Regions from separate parts of the Streptomyces sudanensis genome, predicted to be linked through region 2. Evidence: predicted binding sites of a transcription regulator. Region 2 holds the regulator's gene; the other holds the start of a gene.
The links. The regulator HrcA, encoded in region 2, represses chaperone genes, less so after heat shock. The targets are predictions, from matches to a motif close to TTNGCACTCNGNNNNNCNGAGTGCNAA.

Region 1: a site for HrcA is predicted at 2,593-2,619, ahead of groES (co-chaperone GroES). Genes of this name have one in related genera too.

Annotation. Positions count from the first base shown of each region.
Region 1 covers NZ_CP095474.1:1,082,134-1,086,308, reverse strand. The annotation lists gene MW084_RS04840 (class I SAM-dependent methyltransferase) at 240-1,442, opposite strand; gene MW084_RS04835 (polysaccharide deacetylase family protein) at 1,553-2,512, shown strand; gene groES (co-chaperone GroES) at 2,766-3,074, shown strand; partial or broken gene groEL (chaperonin GroEL) at 3,193-4,175, shown strand, end outside.
Region 2 covers NZ_CP095474.1:1,863,360-1,878,557, forward strand. The annotation lists gene MW084_RS08660 (ribonuclease Z) at 1-645, opposite strand, end outside; gene MW084_RS08665 (histidine triad nucleotide-binding protein) at 651-1,010, opposite strand; gene MW084_RS08670 (16S rRNA (uracil(1498)-N(3))-methyltransferase) at 1,077-1,814, opposite strand; gene MW084_RS08675 (nitronate monooxygenase) at 1,811-2,884, opposite strand; gene dnaJ (molecular chaperone DnaJ) at 3,021-4,157, opposite strand; gene hrcA (heat-inducible transcriptional repressor HrcA) at 4,158-5,174, opposite strand; gene MW084_RS08690 (MBL fold metallo-hydrolase) at 5,365-6,102, shown strand; gene MW084_RS08695 (DUF3097 domain-containing protein) at 6,113-6,916, shown strand; gene hemW (radical SAM family heme chaperone HemW) at 6,936-8,177, opposite strand; gene MW084_RS08705 (AMP-dependent synthetase/ligase) at 8,232-10,121, opposite strand; gene lepA (translation elongation factor 4) at 10,418-12,286, opposite strand; gene rpsT (30S ribosomal protein S20) at 12,527-12,793, shown strand; gene holA (DNA polymerase III subunit delta) at 13,099-14,082, opposite strand; gene MW084_RS08725 (hypothetical protein) at 14,170-14,439, opposite strand; gene MW084_RS08730 (ComEC/Rec2 family competence protein) at 14,897-15,198, opposite strand, start outside.

The DNA of each region.
Region 1 (4,175 bases), 790 kb from region 2:
CCCCGCGCACGACGCCCGGCACCGGGCGCCCGGCCCCGGCCTGGTGTGGCTGCTGGTGTCGTTCGCGCTGTGCGCGGCGGGGCTGTGGCTCTGCCTCGCGGTGCCCGCCTCGGCGCGGCCGGGCACCACCACGTACGCCGAGGTCGGGTACGGGGTCGGCGCGGGCCTCCTGCTGTGGATCACCGGGCTCGCCGGCGCGGCGAAGGCCGTCGCCCATTACCGGCTGGCCCTGCGGCTGCTCAGCCCGGGTCCGCCGGCGCCGCGGCGGGCCGGCCGACCAGCATCGCCGGCGCGCCCGCCACGCGCGTGAGGAACACCGTCGCCGCGTTCGGGCCCTTCGGCTTCACCCGGCGGCGCACCTCCTCCGGCTCCACCGCCGAGCCGCGCTTCTTCACCGTCAGGGTGCCCACCTCCCGCTCCCGCAGCAGCGCCTTCAACCGCTTCAGGTTGAACGGCAGCGCGTCGGTGATCTCGTACGCGGCGGCGTACGGCGTGGGGCGCAGCCCGTCCGCCGTGACGTACGCGATCGTCTCGTCGACCAGCCCGCCGTCCAGCAGCGCGGCGACCTCCGCGACCAGGTGCGCCCGGATGACGGCGCCGTCCGGCTCGTACAGGTAGCGGCCCACCCCGCGGACCGGCGGGGCGGACGGCGTCGCGGACGCGGCCAGGGTGGCGCCGGAGGGCAGCAGGGTCGCCCGTACGGAGCCGGGGGCCGTGCCGAACCACAGCACGGCCTCCTTCACGTCCCCGCCGTCGGAGATCCACTCCGCCCCGGCGTCCGGCGGCACCGCCTCGTGCGGGATGCCCGGCGCCACCTTCAGCGCCGCGTACGGGGCGCGGCGGGCCGCCCGGACCGCCCACGACAGGGGCGGCGAGTACGCCTCCGGATCGAAGATCCGCCCCCGCCCGCCGCGGCGCGCCGGGTCCACGAACACCGCGTCGTACCCGGACACGTCGACTTCCGCGACGTCGCCGCAGCGCACCTCGACCAGGTCGGCGAGCCCCAGCGCCGCCGCGTTGGCGCGGGCGGCGGCCGCCGCGAGCGGGTCGCGGTCGACGGCGAGGACGGCGATGCCCGCGCGGGCCAGCGCGATCGCGTCGCCGCCGATCCCGCAGCACAGGTCCGCGACGCTCCGCACGCCGAGCCGGGCGAAGGCCGCCGCGCGGTGCCGGGCGACCGCGGCGCGGGTGGACTGCTCGACGCCGTTCGGCGTGAAGAACATCCGGTGCGCGTCGTCGGCGCCGAACTTCGCCACCGCCCGCTGGCGCAGCCGCGCCTGCCCGAGCGCCGCCGACACCAGCTCCGCGGGGTGGCTCCGGCGCAGCCGGGAGGCGACGGCCAGCTCCTGCGCGGGGTCGTAGTGGCGCAGGTCGGCGAGGAGGCTCCGGCCCTCGTCGGTGAGGAGCGCGGAGAAGGCGGCGGGATCGGTCACCCGTCCCATTCTGGCCCAGTGTGGGCCGGCCGGGGGACGGTGCCGGCCGGGCGGCGGTGTCGTCCGTGCGCCGGGGCGCCGCCCTGACAGGATGCGGCGCCATGCATCTAGTACGACAAATGCGTCCATCATCGGTCAATCGGGCCGGTTTCTGGGCGGCGGCCCTGCTCGCCGCCGCCCTGGGGACGGCCTGCGCCGCGGAGGGCACCGCCCCGCCCGGCGCCGGTGCGGCGGCGACCGCGGCGGGCCTGCACGGCCGCCAGGGCCAGCAGGCCCAGGGCGGGCAGGTGCAGCGGCCCCCGCAGGCCCGGACCGGGTCCGAGGCGCTGACCGCCTACGTCGAACGGTTCCGCCGGGCGCAGGCGGTCCGCGCGGCCGTCGCCCGGCGGTGGGGCCTGAAACGGGTGCCGCTCCTCCCGCCGGACCCGCCGAGGACGAAGCCGAAGATCACCTTCCGCAAGGGCTTCGAGGTCGACGACCCCGGCCCCGGCCTCCCCCCGGTCTTCACCACCGTCCCCACGCGCCACCGGGTCGTGTTCCTGACCATCGACGACGGCGCGGAGAAGGACCCCGAACTGCTGCGGATGATGTCCGAGCTGGGCGTCCCGTACAGCGCCTTCCTCAGCGACTACGTGGTCAAGGAGGACTACCGCTACTTCGGGCGGATGCAGGACCTCGGCGTCGCCCTGCACAACCACACCCTCACCCACCCCTACATGCCCGCGCTGTCGTACGCGGAGCAGAAGCGCGAGATCTGCGGCCAGCAGGACGTGATCGAGCGCCGCTACGGCAAGCGGCCCACCCTGTTCCGCCCGCCCTACGGCAACTACGACGCCGACACGCTGCGCGCCGCGCGGGACTGCGGCATCAAGGCCGTCCCGCTGTGGTCCGCCGAGGTGTTCCCGGACCGCATGGAGTGGCGCGAGTGGGACCGCGACCTGCACCCCGGCGACATCCTCCTCAGCCACTTCCGGGGCCGCGGCGAGTGGAAGGGGTCCATGGCCGACATGGTCCGCCGGGCCCTGGACACCGCCACGGCGCGCGGGTACGCGGTGGCCCGGCTGGAGGACTACGTGTGAGGCGCGACGCGCCGACGGTGGCGATCGGCCCGCTTCCTCCGCACGTCGGCACGGGTGCGGGCGCGCCGCGCGGCCCGCGACTGGCACTCCGCTTGACCGAGTGCTAACCGCGGTCATAGTCTCAGCCCTGGCACTCCCCGCAGGAGAGTGCCAACACAGCGACGGGCAGGTCCGGCACCCGCGACGACGGATCCACCTGGTCGCCACCTCAGACAGTTGACCCCGTGAGATCTCCGAAGGGGGAGGTCGGATCGTGACGACCACCAGCTCCAAGGTTGCCATCAAGCCGCTCGAGGACCGCATCGTGGTCCAGCCGCTCGACGCCGAGCAGACCACGGCCTCTGGCCTGGTCATTCCGGACACCGCCAAGGAGAAGCCCCAGGAGGGCGTCGTCCTGGCCGTCGGCCCGGGCCGCTTCGAGAACGGCGAGCGCCTGCCGCTCGACGTCAAGACCGGCGACATCGTGCTCTACAGCAAGTACGGCGGCACCGAGGTGAAGTACAGCGGCGAGGAGTACCTCGTCCTCTCGGCCCGCGACGTGCTCGCCATCGTCGAGAAGTAATCCACCACGTGCCGTGAACCGCGCCCCTGGTCCCCGCTGCTGTGCTGCCGCACGTGCGTCGGGCGGCGAGGGGCGCCGTTCTCTCTCCACCCAGTACCGAGAGGGCTGAATCGCTCCCATGGCGAAGATCCTGAAGTTCGACGAGGACGCCCGTCGCGCCCTTGAGCGCGGCGTCAACAAGCTTGCCGACACCGTCAAGGTGACGATCGGCCCCAGGGGTCGCAACGTCGTCATCGACAAGAAGTTCGGCGCGCCCACCATCACCAACGACGGTGTCACCATCGCCCGCGAGGTCGAGGTCGAGGACCCGTACGAGAACCTCGGCGCCCAGCTGGTGAAGGAGGTGGCGACCAAGACCAACGACATCGCGGGCGACGGCACCACCACCGCCACCGTCCTGGCCCAGGCGCTGGTCCGCGAGGGTCTGCGCAACGTCGCCGCGGGCGCCTCCCCGGCCGCCCTGAAGAAGGGCATCGACGCCGCGGTCAAGGCCGTCTCCGACGAACTGCTCGCCACGGCCCGCCCGATCGACGAGAAGTCCGACATCGCCGCGGTCGCCGCGCTGTCCGCCCAGGACCAGCAGGTCGGCGAGCTGATCGCCGAGGCCATGGACAAGGTCGGCAAGGACGGCGTCATCACCGTCGAGGAGTCCAACACCTTCGGCCTGGAGCTGGACTTCACCGAGGGCATGGCCTTCGACAAGGGCTACCTGTCGCCGTACATGGTCACCGACCAGGAGCGCATGGAGGCCGTCCTCGACGACCCCTACATCCTGATCCACCAGGGCAAGATCTCCGCCATCGCGGACCTGCTGCCCCTCCTGGAGAAGATCATCCAGACCGGTGGCTCCAAGCCGCTGCTGATCGTCGCCGAGGACGTCGAGGGCGAGGCCCTGTCGACCCTCGTGGTGAACAAGATCCGCGGCACGTTCAACGCCGTCGCGGTCAAGGCCCCCGGCTTCGGCGACCGCCGCAAGGCGATGCTCGGCGACATGGCCGCCCTCACCGGCGCCACCGTCGTCGCCGAGGAGGTCGGCCTCAAGCTCGACCAGGTCGGCCTCGACGTGCTGGGCACCGCCCGCCGCGTGACCGTCACCAAGGA
Region 2 (15,198 bases):
GGCGAGCGCGTGGACGCCGTCGCACAGGCGGGTGTCCATGACGAAGGCGAAGCGCTGGCCGGGCCGCACCTCGCTGACGTCCTCCAGCCGCACCCCGCGCAGGGTGCCCTCCCGCTGGAGGACGCCCACGTCGGGGCCCCTGACGCCGTGCGCGGCGAGCCGGTCGGGCAGCATGCGGCGCCCGTCCGGCTCCGTCAGCCGGTAGCCGAACGACTCGACGGGATGCGACAGGCGGCGTGCCTCCAGGGTGTAGCCCGCCGTCCGCGCGACGGGCCCGTCGGCGGCGACGGGCGCCTCCACGATGTCGGCGCGCTCGCGGTAGGCGGTGGCGTACCGCAGCCGCTCGAAGAACCGCTGCCCGGACGCCGGGTAGTGGGCGGTGACGGGGTGCGGGACCTGGTCCAGGTTGATGCGCTGGACGACCCCGGCGAGGCCGAGGCAGTGGTCGCCGTGGAAGTGCGTGATGCAGATCCGGTCGATGTCGTGCGCGGCGACCCCGGCGCGCAGCATCTGGCGCTGGGTGCCCTCGCCCGGGTCGAAGAGGATGCCCTCGCCGTCCCAGCGGAGCAGGTAGCCGTTGTGGTTGCGGTGGCGTGTGGGCACCTGGCTGGCGGTGCCCAGCACGACGAGTTCCCGTACGGACACGCGGTCTACCCGGGGGGCCACTCGAGGCCGCGTCCGGCGAGGACGTGGGCGTGCGCGTGGAAGACGGTCTGGCCGGCCCCGGCACCCGTGTTGAAGACGATCCGGTACCCGGTGCCGCCGGCCCCCTCCTGCGCGGCCACCTCCCCCGCCTCGCGCAGCACGTCGGCGGCGATCTCCGGCGCCGCGGCGGCGAGGGCGGCGGCGTCGGCGTGGTGCGCCTTGGGGATCACCAGCACGTGGGTGGGCGCCTGGGGGTTGATGTCGCGGAACGCGACGGTGGTCTCCGTCTCGCGGACGACGGTCGCGGGCACCTCCCCCACCACGATCTTGCAGAACAGGCAGTCGCTGCGCGGCTCTCCGGCCATGCCGGCGGCCCTCCCTCGTGTCTCACGGCAGGTACGCCCGTACCCTATCGCCGCCGGGCGACCGCCTCAGGACCACCGCCCGGTACGCCCCAGGAGGAGCGCCGTCGCGGCCGTGCCGGCCGTGGAGGTGCGCAGGACGCTCCGTCCGAGCCGGTAGGGCCGGGCGCCGGCCTCCGCGAACGCGGCGAGTTCGTCGGGTGCGACGCCGCCCTCGGGGCCCACGACCAGCACGAAGCGGCCGGCCGCGGGCAGCGGGGCGGTGGCGAGCGGTTCGGCGCCCTCCTCGTGCAGCACGGCCGCGAAGTCCGCCCCGGTCAGCAGTCCGGCGACCTGCTTGGTGGTCATGGCCCCGGCGACGTCGGGGAAGCGGACCCGGCGGGACTGCTTGCCGGCCTCGCGGGCGGTGGCCCGCCACTTCGCCAGCGACTTCGCGCCCCGGTCGCCGCGCCACTGGGTGATGCAGCGGGACGCCTGCCAGGGGACGATCGCGTCGACCCCGGTCTCCGTCATCGTCTCGACGGCGAGCTCGCCGCGGTCGCCCTTGGGGAGGGCCTGGACGACGGTGATGCGCGGCTCGGGTTCCGGCTCCTCCCGGACCCCGTGCAGGTCCACGACGACGAGCCGGTCCTTGCCCTCGGCGGCCTTGACGACGCCCCCGGTCCAGCGGCCGTGCCCGTCGGTGAGGATCACGTCCTCGCCGGGGCCGAGCCGCCGCACGGACACCGCGTGCCGGCCCTCCGGGCCCTCCAGGACGTACTCGGGCCCGGCGGGGACCTGCTCGACGACGAAGACGGGGGCGGTCATGACACACCTCTCAGGGCCGGTGCCGCGAGGGCCGACCGGATTTCGCGGCGGAGTACTTCGACGAGCCGCCCGGCGGGCAGCTCCCGGGCCAGGCGGTGGCCCTGGCCGGCCCACAGGGCCATGCCCTGCGGGTCCTTCGCCCTGGCCGCGGCCCTGCGCAGCCCGCTGGTGAGGTGGTGCACCTCGGGGTAGGCGGCCGGGGCGTACGGCCCGTGCTCCCGCACGAACCGGTTGACCAGGCTCCGGGCGGGGCGTCCGGAGAAGGCGCGGGTCAGCTCGGTGTGGGTGAACAGGGGGTCCGTCAGGGCCCGCTTGTGCAGGGGGTCGGCGCCGGACTCCGGGCACGCCAGGAACGCGGTGCCGAGCTGCGCGGCCTCGGCGCCCGCCGCGAGGACGGCGGCGACCTGCGCGCCGCGCATCAGACCGCCCGCGGCGAGCACCGGCAGCCGCACGGCTTCGCGGACCTGGGCGACCAGCGTCAGCAGCCCGGTCCCCGAGCCCTCGGCCTCCGGGTCGTCGCGGTGGGTGCCCCGGTGGCCGCCGGCCTCGACGCCCTGCGCGCACACGGCGTCGGCGCCGGCGTGCTCGGCGGCCCGCGCCTCGTCGGGGTCGGTGACCGTCACGACGGTGCGGGTGCCCGCGCGCGCCAGGGCCGCCAGCGTGTCCCGGGCGGGGCAGCCGAAGGTGAAGGACACCACCGGCACCGGGTCGTCGAGGAGGATCGCCAGCTTCGCGTCGTAGCCGTCGTCCCGGCCGGCGTCCGGGTCGCCGAGCGGCGTCTCGTACCAGGCGGTCTCCCCGGCGAGCTGCTGGCCGTACAGTCCGACGGCGGCGGCGTCCGCCTGGCCCGGCTGCGGCAGGAACAGGTTCACGCCGAAGGGGCGGGCGGTGAGGCCCCGGGTCCGCTGGACCTCCCGGTACATCCCGTCGGCCGTCTTGTACCCGGCGGCCAGGAAGCCGAGGCCGCCCGCCTCGGACACGGCGGCGGCGAGCTCCGGGCACGAGGCGCCGCCGGCCATGGGGGCCTGCACGATCGGGTGGCGGCAGAGACCGGTCAGCGCGGAGGGCATGGACGCATGGTGTCACGCCCCGCGCCCCGCCGGACCGCGGGCGCCGTGCGGGGCCCGGCCGCCGTCCGGGGGTTCGCGGGAGGCGGTACGGCTCCGGGGCGCCCCCGCCCCCCGGAGCCGTACCGCCCGGGACCCGCTAGCGCCCGTTGAACGCGTCCTTCAGCCGGGAGAACAGCCCCTGCTGGCCGGGGGCGAACTGGCCCGTCGGCCGCTCCTCGCCGCGCAGCTTCGCCAGGTCGCGCAGGAGGCGCTCCTGCTCCGCGTCGAGCTTCGTGGGCGTCAGCACCTCGACGTGGACGATCAGGTCGCCGCGACCGCCGCCGCGCAGGTGCGTCACGCCGCGGCCGTGCAGCGGGATCGACTGGCCCGACTGGGTCCCCGGCCGGATGTCGACCTCCTCCAGGCCGTCGAGCGTCTCCAGCGGCACCTTCGTGCCGAGGGCGCCTGCCGTCATCGGGATCGTCACCGTGCAGTGCAGGTCGTCGCCGCGCCGCTGGAACACGGGGTGCGGCAGTTCGTGGATCTCCACGTACAGGTCGCCCGCCGGACCGCCGCCGGGGCCGACCTCGCCCTCGCCGGCGAGCTGGATGCGGGTGCCGTTGTCGACGCCGGCCGGGATCTTGACCGTGAGCGTCCGCCGGGACCGCACCCGGCCGTCGCCCGCGCACTCGGGGCACGGCGTCGGCACGACCGTGCCGAAGCCCTGGCACTGCGGGCACGGGCGGGACGTCATGACCTGGCCCAGGAAGGACCGCGTCACCTGCGACACCTCGCCGCGGCCGCGGCACATGTCGCAGGTCTGCGCCGAGGTGCCGGGCGCCGCGCCCTCGCCGGAGCAGGTGGCGCACACCACGGCCGTCTCGACCTGGATGTCCTTCGTCGTGCCGAAGGCCGCCTCGTCGAGCTCGATCTCCAGCCGGATCATCGCGTCCTGGCCGCGGCGGGTGCGCGACCGGGGGCCGCGCTGGGACGCCGTGCCGAAGAAGGCGTCCATGATGTCGGAGAAGTTCCCGAAGCCGCCCGCGCCGAAGCCCGGCCCCCCGCCGGCCCCGCCGGACGACAGGGGATCGCCGCCGAGGTCGTAGACCTGCTTCTTCTGCGGGTCCGACAGCACCTCGTAGGCGGCGTTGATCTCCTTGAAGCGCTCCTGCGTCTTGGGATCGGGGTTGACATCCGGGTGCAGCTCGCGGGCGAGCCGGCGGAATGCCTTCTTGATCTCGTCCTGGGACGCGTCGCGGCGCACGCCGAGTACGGCGTAGTAGTCCGTGGCCACTTACGACTCCGCCAGGATCTGTCCGACGTAACGTGCCACTGCGCGTACCGCTCCCATCGTTCCGGGGTAGTCCATGCGGGTCGGTCCGACCACGCCGAGTTTGGCGACCGCCTCGTCGCCCGAACCGTAGCCGACCGCGACGACGGACGTGGAGTTGAGCCCTTCGTGGGCGTTCTCGTGGCCGATGCGCACGGTCATGGCCGGATCCGTCGCCTCGCCGAGCAGCTTGAGGAGCACGACCTGCTCCTCCAGCGCCTCCAGCACCGGCCGGATGGTGAGCGGGAAGTCGTGCCCGAAGCGCGTGAGGTTGGCGGTCCCGCCGATCACCAGGCGCTCCTCGGTCTCCTCCACCAGCGTCTCCAGCAGCGTGGAGAGCACCGTGGAGACCGTCCCGCGGTCCTCCGGTTCGAAGGACTCCGGGAGGTCCTGCACCAGCTGCGGCACGTCGGTGAACCGGCGGCCGGCGACCTTGCTGTTCAGCCGGGCGCGCAGGTCGGCCACGGACGTCTCGCCGAACGGGGCGGGGCAGTCGACCATGCGCTGCTCCACCCGCCCGGTGTCCGTGATCAGGACGAGCATCAGCCGGGCCGGGGCCAGCGACAGCAGCTCGACGTGGCGCACCGTCGACCGGGTCAGCGACGGGTACTGCACGACCGCGACCTGGCGGGTCAGCTGGGCGAGCAGCCGGACCGTGCGCCCCACGACGTCGTCCAGGTCCACCGCGCCCCCCAGGAAGTTCTGGATGGCCCGGCGCTCCGGCGGCGACAGCGGCTTGACTCCGGCGAGCTTGTCGACGAAGAGGCGGTAGCCCTTGTCCGTGGGGATGCGCCCGGCGCTGGTGTGGGGCTGGGCGATGAACCCCTCCTCCTCCAGCACCGCCATGTCGTTGCGCACGGTGGCCGGCGACACGCCCAGGTTGTGGCGCTCGGTGAGCGCCTTGGAGCCGACGGGCTCCTCCGTGCCGACGTAGTCCTGGACGATGGCGCGCAGCACCTCGAGTCTGCGTTCACTGAGCACGGCGCACCTCCAGCTGGCTCCGGTCGGCTGACGTCTGCTGGCACTCGCCCTGTCCGAGTGCCAACCATCCCCGCGGCCAGTGTACGGGGCCGGAGTCGATGCCTGGCAAGGGCGACGGGTCGGGCGTCCGGCACGCGGGCCGGCCGGCGTACCGCGCGCCCGCCGCGGGCATTGCCGCTAGCGTCGCGGTATGGACGTCGCTTGGGAAGAGTTCGGGTGGGAGCGACTCGCGGCCGGTGTGGGCCGCAGGCGGCTCCCGGGGTGGGACGCCACGGTCGGGCTGGTCGTCGGCGAGGGCGCCGCGCTGCTGTTCGACGCGGGTTCCACGCTGCGGGAGGGGGCCGAGCTCCGGGGGCAGGTGCAGGGGCTGCTGGGCGGGCGGCGCGTGACGCACATCGCACTGAGCCACCCGCACTTCGACCACGTGCTGGGCGCCGCCGCGTTCGCGGGGGCGCAGGTGTTCGGCGCCGTGGGCCTCGACGAGCTGCTGGTGCGGGAGCGGGACGCGCTGCGGGCGGACGCCGTGCGGCACGGCGTCGCCGCGGACGAGGCGGGCGAGGCCGTGGACGTCCTGGTCCACCCGCACCACCTGGTGTGCGGGGAGTGGACCCTCGACCTGGGCGGCAGGCAGGTGCTGCTGGTGGACGCGGGCCCCGGGCACACCGGTCACGACCTGGCGCTGCTGGTGCCGGGCGGGGCGGGCGGGGCGTCGCCCGGAGTGGTGTTCTGCGGGGATCTGGTGGAGGAGTCGGGCGAGCCCCAGGCGGGCCCGGACGCGGTCCCGTCGTGCTGGCCGGCCGCGCTGGACCGGCTGCTGGAGCTGGGCGGGCGGGACGCTGTGTACGTGCCGGGGCACGGCGCGGCGGTGGACGCCGCGTTCGTACACGCCCAACGCGATGAGCTGGCCCGCCGGTTCGGCGTGTCGTAGCGTCTGGTGGATGCGCGCCTACGACCCCGATCTGACCCCCCGGTGGAAGAAGCAGGCCCCCGTTCCCGAGGTGCCGGCCGAACCGGACCTGGTGGTCGAGGAGGCCGGCACCGGGTTCTGCGGGGCGGTGGTGGGGTGCGAGGCGGGCACGGTGACGCTGGAGGACCGGTTCGGCAGGTGCCGGGTCTTCCCCCTCGTACCGCGCGGCTTCCTGCTGGAGGGCCGCCCGGTGACGCTGGTGCGCCCGCCCGCGCCCGCTCCGTCCCGGCCGTCCCGCACGGCGTCCGGGTCGGTCGCCGTGCCGGGGGCGCGGGCGCGGGTGGCGCGGGCGGGGCGGATCTACGTGGAGGGCCGTCACGACGCGGAGCTGGTGGAGAAGGTGTGGGGCGACGACCTGAGGATCGAGGGCGTCGTCGTGGAGTACCTGGAGGGCGTCGACGACCTGCCCGCGGTGGTCCGCGACTTCCGGCCCGGCCCGGACGCCCGGCTCGGGGTGCTGGTGGACCACCTGGTGCCGGGGTCGAAGGAGTCGCGGATCGCCGCCTCGGTCACGGACCCGCACGTCCTGGTGGTGGGGCACCCGTACGTCGACGTGTGGCAGGCCGTGAAGCCGTCGTCGCTGGGCATTCCGGCCTGGCCGGCCGTGCCGCACGGCCAGGACTGGAAGACGGGCGTGTGCCGGGCCCTGGGCTGGCCCGCGAACACCGGCGCGGCCTGGAGCCGCATCCTGGGCCGGGTCCGGTCGTACCGGGACCTGGAGCCGGCCCTGCTGGGCCGGGTGGAGGAGCTGATCGACTTCGTGACGGCGCCGTAGCGTCCCGCGCCGGGCGCCCTCAGTCCACCAGGTCCCGCACCACCGCGTCGGCGAGGAGCCGGCCGCGCAGGGTGAGCACGGCGCGCCCCCGGCCGTACGGGGCCGGGTCGAGCAGCCCGTCGCCCACGGCGCGCTCGGCGGCGGCCCGGCCCGCCGGGCGCAGCAGCGACAGGGGGGCGCCGTCCCGGAGCCGCAACTCCAGCAGGATCCGCTCCACGCGGCGGTCCTCCTCCGTGAGGACCTCCCGGCCGGCGCCCGGCGAGCACCCCCGGGCGAGGGCCGCGGCGTAGGCGCCGGGGTGCTTGACGTTCCACCAGCGGACGCCGCCGACGTGGCTGTGCGCGCCGGGCCCGGCGCCCCACCAGTCGGCGCCGCGCCAGTACAGCTCGTTGTGGAGGCAGCGGGCCGCCTCGGAGGTCGCCCAGTTCGACACCTCGTACCAGTGGAAACCGGCCCCGGCGAGGACGGAGTCCGCGATCAGGTACCGGTCGGCGTGCACGTCGTCGTCGGTCGTCGGCACCTCGCCGCGCCGGATGCGGCGGGCCAGCCCGGTGCCCTCCTCGACGATCAGCGCGTACGCGGAGACGTGGTCGGGGCCGGCGCCGACGGCGGCGTCGAGGGAGGCCCGCCAGTCGTCGTCGCTCTCGCCGGGGGTGCCGTAGATCAGGTCGAGGTTGACGTGGTCGAAGCCGGCGGCGCGGGCCTCGGCGACGCACGCCTCGGGGCGGCCGGGGGTGTGGGTGCGGTCGAGGACCTCCAGGACGTGCCGCCGGGCGCTCTGCATGCCGAAGGAGATCCGGTTGAAGCCGCCCTCGCGGAGCGCGGCCAGGTACGCCGGGTCGACGGACTCCGGGTTGGCCTCCGTGGTGACCTCCGCGTCGTCCGCGAGGCCGAACTCGTCGCGGACGGCGCCGAGCATGCGGACGAGGTCCTCCGCGGCGAGCAGCGTGGGCGTGCCGCCGCCGACGAAGACCGTCCGCACGGGGCGGGGGTCGTCGCCGAGGACCTTGCGGGCGAGCCGGACCTCGTCGGCGAGGGTCGCCGCGTAGTTGTCGCGGGAGGCGAGGACGCCGCCGGAACCGCGCAGCTCGGTGGCGGTGTAGGTGTTGAAGTCGCAGTAGCCGCAGCGGGTCGCGCAGTACGGCACGTGCAGGTAGAACCCGAGCGGCCGCTCCGCGCGCCCGTCGAGGGCGGACGGGGGCAGGGACCCGTCCTCGGGCACGGGCTCACCATCGGGCAGTACGGAAGGCATGGGGTCCATTGTCCGTCACCGCCGCGCGGCGCGGCGCGGCGGTGGCGGGCGGGGCCGCGCGGGTCACGCCTCGCGGGTCCCCTGGTACATCTCCTCGATGAGGTTCCCGTACGCGCGCTCCACCACGGGCCTCTTCAGTTTCAGGCTGGGAGTCAGCTCGCCGTGCTCCACGTCGAGGTCGCGGGGCAGCAGCCGGAACTTCTTGATCGTCTGCCAGCGCTGCAGGCCCTCGTTGAGCCGGTCCACGTACCCCTGCACCAGGTCCCGGACCTGCGGCGTCGCGACCAGCTCGGCGTACGGCCGGTCGGCGAGGCCCTGCTCCCGCGCCCAGTCCCGCAGTGCCGTCTCGTCGAGCGCGACGAGCGCGCTGCAGTAGTTGCGGTCGGCGCCGAGGACGAGGGCGTTGGACACGAACGGGCACAGCGCCTTGAGGCGGCCCTCGATCTCCGTCGGCGCGATGTACTTGCCGCCGGACGTCTTGAACAGGTCCTTCTTCCGGTCGGTGATCTTCAGGTAGCCGTCGGCGGACAGTTCCCCGATGTCCCCGGTGTGGAGCCAGCCGTCCGGCTCCAGCACCTCGGCGGTCCTCTCGGGCAGCTTGTGGTAGCCCTCCATGATGCCGGGGCCGCGCAGCAGGATCTCGCCGTCGTCGGCGATGCGCACCTCGCAGCCGGGCAGCGGCTTGCCGACCGTGCCGGTGCGGTACCCCTCCCCCGGGTTCACGAAGGAGGCCGCGGACGACTCCGTCAGGCCGTACCCCTCCAGGATGTGGATGCCGGCGCCGGAGAAGAAGTAGCCGATCTCCGGGGCGAGCGCGGAGGAACCGGAGACGGCGGCGCGCAGCCGTCCGCCGAACGCGGCGCGGAGCTTGGAGTACACGAGCGCGTCCGCGATCCGGTGCTTCACGGCCAGGCCCAGGGGGGCCTTCGCCCGGCCGGTCCGCCGGAAGGCGTCCTGGACGGTCCTGGCGTGGTCGCGGGCCACGCCGGCCGCCCACTGGAAGATCCGGTACTTGACGGGGCCGCCGGCCCGGGCCTTGGCGGCGACGCCGTTGTAGACCTTCTCGAAGATCCGCGGGACGGCCGCCATGTACGTCGGCCGGACGACCGGCAGGTTCTCGACGATCCTGTCGATGCGGCCGTCGACGGCGGTGACGTGGCCCACCTCGATCTGCCCGGAGGTGAGCACCTTGCCGAAGACGTGGGCGAGCGGCAGCCACAGGTACTGCACGTCGTCGCCGCGCACCAGGCCGGTCGCGGCGATGGCCTTCGCCATGTACGACCAGTTGTCGTGCGGCAGGCGCACGCCCTTGGGGCGGCCCGTGGTGCCGGAGGTGTAGATGAGGGTGGCGAGTTGGTCGGCGGTGATCGCCGCGACCCGCTCCCGGACCGCCTCGGGGTGCTCCTCCAGATGGGCCCTGCCGCGCTCCTCCAGTTCCGCCAGGGACAGCACCCAGCCCTCCGGGTCGCCCTCGGCGGGCACCGCCGCCGCCGCATCGATCACCACGACGTGCCGCAGTTCGGGCAGGTCGGAGCGGCGTTCCCGGGCCTTCGCGAGCTGGGCGGCGTCCTCGGCGATCAGGACGCGGCTCCCGGAGTCGGCGAGGATGTACGCGGCCTCCCCGGCGTCCGTCTGCGGGTAGACGGTGGTGGTGGCGGCCCCGGCGCACATGACGCCCAGGTCGCACAGGATCCACTCCACGCGCGTGGCGGAGGCGAGGGCGACGCGCTCCTCCGGCCGGAGGCCGAGGGCGATGAGGCCCGCGGCGATCGCGTACACGCGGTCCGCGGTCCGGGCCCAGGTGAGCGACTTCCACTCGTCGGGCCCCCGGCCGGCGGGGGACGGCACCGGATAGCGGTACGCCTCCGCGTCCGGGGTCTTCGCCACCCGCTCGAGGAAGAGGCTCGCCACGGAGGGCGGGCGGTTCTCGATCTGCTTCTGCGTGTCGCTCACGGGCGTCCTCCGGCGGGCCTGGCAGGTACCGCGCACGCGGCGTGCGGGCACTTCGCTGCTGCGGGAAAAGCGGGTCGACGGCTGGATGTTTAACTCGCGGGTAACCACCGAGCGGGATCAGGTTAGAACGCCGTCGTCCCCTGCGTAAGAGGCCGTGGCCTGGGTGTTCATACCCGGTTCATAACGACTGTGGCCTCCCGGTGAAAACACGGAGGCGCCCGTCCGTCATCCGGACGGGCGCCTCCGTACGACGGGGGGCGCGGAACGGCGGCCGGGTCGGCGGCCGGACGCCGGGGCTACTTCTTGGCCTTGCCCCCGGACTCGTCGCTGGACAGCACCGCGATGAAGGCCTCCTGCGGAACCTCCACGGAGCCGACCATCTTCATCCGCTTCTTGCCCTCCTTCTGCTTCTCCAGCAGCTTCCGCTTCCGGGAGATGTCACCGCCGTAGCACTTGGCGAGGACGTCCTTGCGGATGGCGCGGATCGTCTCGCGGGCGATGACCCGGGAACCGATGGCCGCCTGGATCGGCACCTCGAACGCCTGCCGCGGGATGAGCTCGCGCAGCTTCGCCACCAGCCGCACGCCGTACGCGTACGCCGCGTCCTTGTGGGTGATGGCGGAGAAGGCGTCGACCTTGTCGCCGTGCAGCAGGATGTCGACCTTCACCAGGGAGCTGCTCTGCTCGCCGGTGGGCTCGTAGTCCAGGGACGCGTAGCCGCGGGTCTTGGACTTCAGCTGGTCGAAGAAGTCGAAGACGATCTCGGCGAGGGGCAGGGTGTAGCGGATCTCGACGCGGTCCTCGGAGAGGTAGTCCATGCCCAGGAGGGTGCCGCGGCGGTTCTGGCACAGCTCCATGATCGAGCCGATGAACTCGGACGGCGCGAGGATCGTGGCGCGGACGACCGGCTCGTACACCTCGGCGATCTTGCCCTCGGGGAACTCGCTCGGGTTGGTGACGGTGTGCTCGCTGCCGTCCTCCATCACGACCCGGTAGACCACGTTCGGCGCGGTGGCGATCAGGTCGAGGCCGAACTCCCGCTCCAGGCGCTCGCGGATCACGTCCAGGTGGAGCAGGCCGAGGAAGCCCACGCGGAAGCCGAAGCCGAGCGCCGCGGAGGTCTCCGGCTCGTACACCAGGGCGGCGTCGTTGAGCTGGAGCTTGTCCAGGGCGTCGCGCAGCTCCGGGTAGTCCGAGCCGTCCAGCGGGTACAGGCCGGAGAACACCATCGGCTTGGGGTCCTTGTAGCCGCCGAGCGCCTCCTGGGCCCCCTTCGACTGGCTGGTGATCGTGTCGCCGACCTTCGACTGGCGGACGTCCTTCACACCGGTGATCAGGTAGCCCACCTCGCCCACGCCGAGGCCGTCGGCCGCGAGCATCTCCGGCGAGTTGGTGCCGATCTCCAGCAGCTCGTGGGTGGCGCCGGTCGACATCATGCGGATGCGCTCGCGCTTGTTGAGCTGTCCGTCGACGACGCGGACGTAGGTGACGACGCCCCGGTACGAGTCGTAGACCGAGTCGAAGATCATCGCGCGGGCGGGGGCGTCGGCGACGCCCACCGGGGCCGGCACGTCCCTGACGACGCGGTCGAGGAGGGCCTCGACGCCCAGGCCCGTCTTGGCCGACACCCGCATCACGTCGTCGGGCTCGCAGCCCACCAGGTTCGCCAGCTCCTCGGCGAACTTCTCCGGCTGGGCGGCCGGGAGGTCGATCTTGTTGAGGACCGGGACGATGGCGAGGTCGTTCTCCATCGCCAGGTACAGGTTGGCCAGGGTCTGCGCCTCGATGCCCTGGGCCGCGTCGACGAGGAGGATCGTGCCCTCGCAGGCGGCGAGGGAGCGCGACACCTCGTACGTGAAGTCCACGTGCCCCGGGGTGTCGATCATGTTGAGGATGTGGGTGGTGCCCCGCAGCTCGCCCTCGGTGGGCGCCCAGGGCAGACGGACCGCCTGGGACTTGATGGTGATGCCGCGCTCGCGCTCGATGTCCATGCGGTCGAGGTACTGGGCGCGCATCTGCCGCTGCTCGACCACGCCGGTCAGCTGGAGCATCCGGTCGGCAAGGGTCGACTTGCCGTGGTCGATGTGCGCGATGATGCAGAAGTTGCGGATCAGCGCCGGGTCGGTACGGCTCGGCTCGGGCACGTGGGTAGGGGTCGCGGGCACGCAGGGTCCTGATTCTCGAGACGCCCGGGCGTACGCCGGTGTCTCTGCTCGGGTCGACGTCGGTATCGATACGTAGGTTCCATGGTCCCACGGACGGGGGCGGGGGTCCCACGGGCGGGGACGGACGCTCGGTTTGGGCTGCTCGAAGCGCTGCTGGTAGCCTGGGCAGCTGTGTCTCGTGGCCCTCTCAGCGGCGTGGCACACATCGAGGAATCCTTACGAACCTGAAAAGGCTCTTTCGTGGCGAACATCAAGTCCCAGATCAAGCGGAACAAGACGAACGAGAAGGCGCGCCTGCGCAACAAGGCCGTCAAGTCGTCGCTCAAGACCGCGATTCGCAAGGCCCGTGAGGCCGCCGCCTCCGGCGACGTCGAGAAGGCCACCGCGGCCACTCGCGAGGCGTCCCGCAAGCTGGACAAGGCCGTCTCCAAGGGCGTCATCCACAAGAACGCCGCCGCCAACAAGAAGTCGGCGCTGGCGTCCAAGCTGACCGCCCTGCAGGGCTGAGCTCCTGTAGTCCCGGGGCACCGTCCCCGGAACCGGCCGGTACTCCCGCGGGCCTGCGCCCCGGGGTGACGGACCGGACGACTTGATCGCCGGAAGGGATCCAGCGGGCCCTCTCAACCACGCTCCCGCCCGGCACCCCGAGCCCGTACGCGGCCTGCGTTCGCCACGCGGGTACGGACTCACCAGGAACACACCGAAGGCCTCGGCCCCCGCTCTTTCCCCAGACGGGCGACCGGGGCCTTCGGCGTACCCGCGGGCGGGGCGGGCGGCGGGACGGCGATCGCGGGTGCGTGCGGGCGCCGGGGTCAACGGCGGGAGCGGGCGGCACGGGCGACGGCGACCACCGCCTTCTCCAAGGCGTACTCGGGGTCGTCGCCGCCGCCCTTGACCCCCGCGTCGGCCTCGGCGACGGCCCTCAGGGCCGCGGCCACGCCGTCGGGGGTCCAGCCGCGCATCTGCTGCCGTACGCGGTCGATCTTCCACGGCGGCATGCCCAGCTCGCGGGCGAGGTCGGCGGGCCGCCCGCCCCGGGCGGAGGAGAGCTTGCCGACGGCCCGCACGCCCTGCGCCAGAGCGCTGGTGATCAGTACGGGCGCCACACCGGTCGACAGGGACCAGCGCAACGCCTCCAGGGCCTCGGCCGCCCGTCCCTCCACGGCGCGGTCGGCGACGTTGAAGCTGGACGCCTCCGCCCGGCCCGTGTAGTAGCGGCCGACGACGGACTCGTCGATCGTGCCCTCGACGTCCGCCGTGAGCTGCGAGACCGCGCTGGCGAGTTCCCGCAGGTCACTGCCGATCGCGTCGACGAGCGCCTGGCACGCCTCCGGAGTGGCCGACCGCCCCAGCGCCCGGAACTCCTGCCGCACGAACGTCAGGCGCTCCGCCGGTTTCGTGGTCTTGGGGCACGCCACCTCGCGCGCTCCCGCCTTGCGGGCCGCGTCCAGCAGGCCCTTGCCCTTGGCGCCGCCCGGGTGGAGGAGGACGAGGCTGATCTCCTCCGCGGGCGCCGCGAGGTACGCCTTGACGTCCTTGACCGTGTCGGCGGACAGGTCCTGCGCGTTGCGCACGATCAGGACCTTGCGTTCGGCGAAGAGCGACGGGCTCGTCAGCTCGGCCAGGCCGCCGGGCTGGAGCTGGTCGGCGGTCAGGTCGCGCACGTCCGTGTCGGTGTCGGCGGCCCGCGCGGCCGTCACCACCTGCCGGACGGCGCGGTCCAGCAGCAGGTCCTCCTGGCCCACGGCGAGGGTGACGGGAGCGAGCGGGTCGTCGGTCGTCTTCTTGGCAGCCATCGCGGCCAGCATCCCACGGCCCACCGACATCCCGCACCGGCCGCCGCCCGTGGTGGCGGCTCCGCTCCCGGCCCGGACGCCGGACGCCTACGGCTCCTCGCGCCAGCCGTCCCACTCGGCGGCGAAGTCGTCCATCTGCGCCGCGGACAGGCTTCCCTCCGGATCCTCGATCAGCAGGAGCCACTGGGCGTCCTCGGCGTCGTCCTCCCCGGCGAGGGCGTCCCGTACCAACCGGGGCTCCTCGTCCGCCCCGTAGCGGTCGGCGAACGCCTCGGCGGCCTCCTCGGCCGCGTCCCGGTCGGGCAGGACCAGCACGTGTCCGACGTCGCCGGTGCGGTTCTCGTTCACTGCGTTCACGGCACCATTGTCGGTCCCCTCCCGCGAGGCGGACCCCCGGGGCCGGTCCGTTCCGCCGGTCCTCCGTCCGCGGGCCGGGGGCCGAGGCGCCGCACCGGACGGCCCGTAGGGCACCGTGACATGGCACCGGCGGTCGACCCGGCGGAGGCGCCCTGGCGGAGGCGACCTGGCGGAGGCGCCTCGGCGGAGGCGAGCCGGGACGCGACCTGCCGGGCGCTCGGCCGGCGCGCCCGCGGACAAGCCGGGCCGGGCCCCTCGACGCCTCCGCGATCGTGAGGCGCGGGCACGCCCGCGTGGTGACGCCGTCTGCGCGTTGCCGTCGATGCCGACGGCCGAGGCGCGGGCACGCCCGCCGTGGTGCCGCCCCGTCCGTGAAGGCCCGGCGCGAAGCCGAACCGCCCGGCCGGCTCCCGCTGCATGGCGGCGCCCGGACCGTCCCGGCGGGTCCGGCGGGCGCCTACGGCGGGCGGCGGGCGACCGCCCGCAGGTCCCGGCCGGAGCCGGTCACCGCGATGGCGCCGTCCCGATCGGTGCGCAGCACGGCCGCACCCGCTTCCCGCAGGGCGTCGAGCGTGTGCGGCGACGGGTGCCCGTACGGGTTGTCCCGTCCGGCCGACACCAGAGCGAGCCGCGGCCTGGCCCTGCCGAGCAGTTCGGGGTCCTGGTGCGCCGAGCCGTGGTGCGCGACCTTGAGGACGTCCACCCTCGGCAACGCGGGGTGGGCCCGGGAGAGGCCGCGCTGGGACGGCGGCTCCAAGT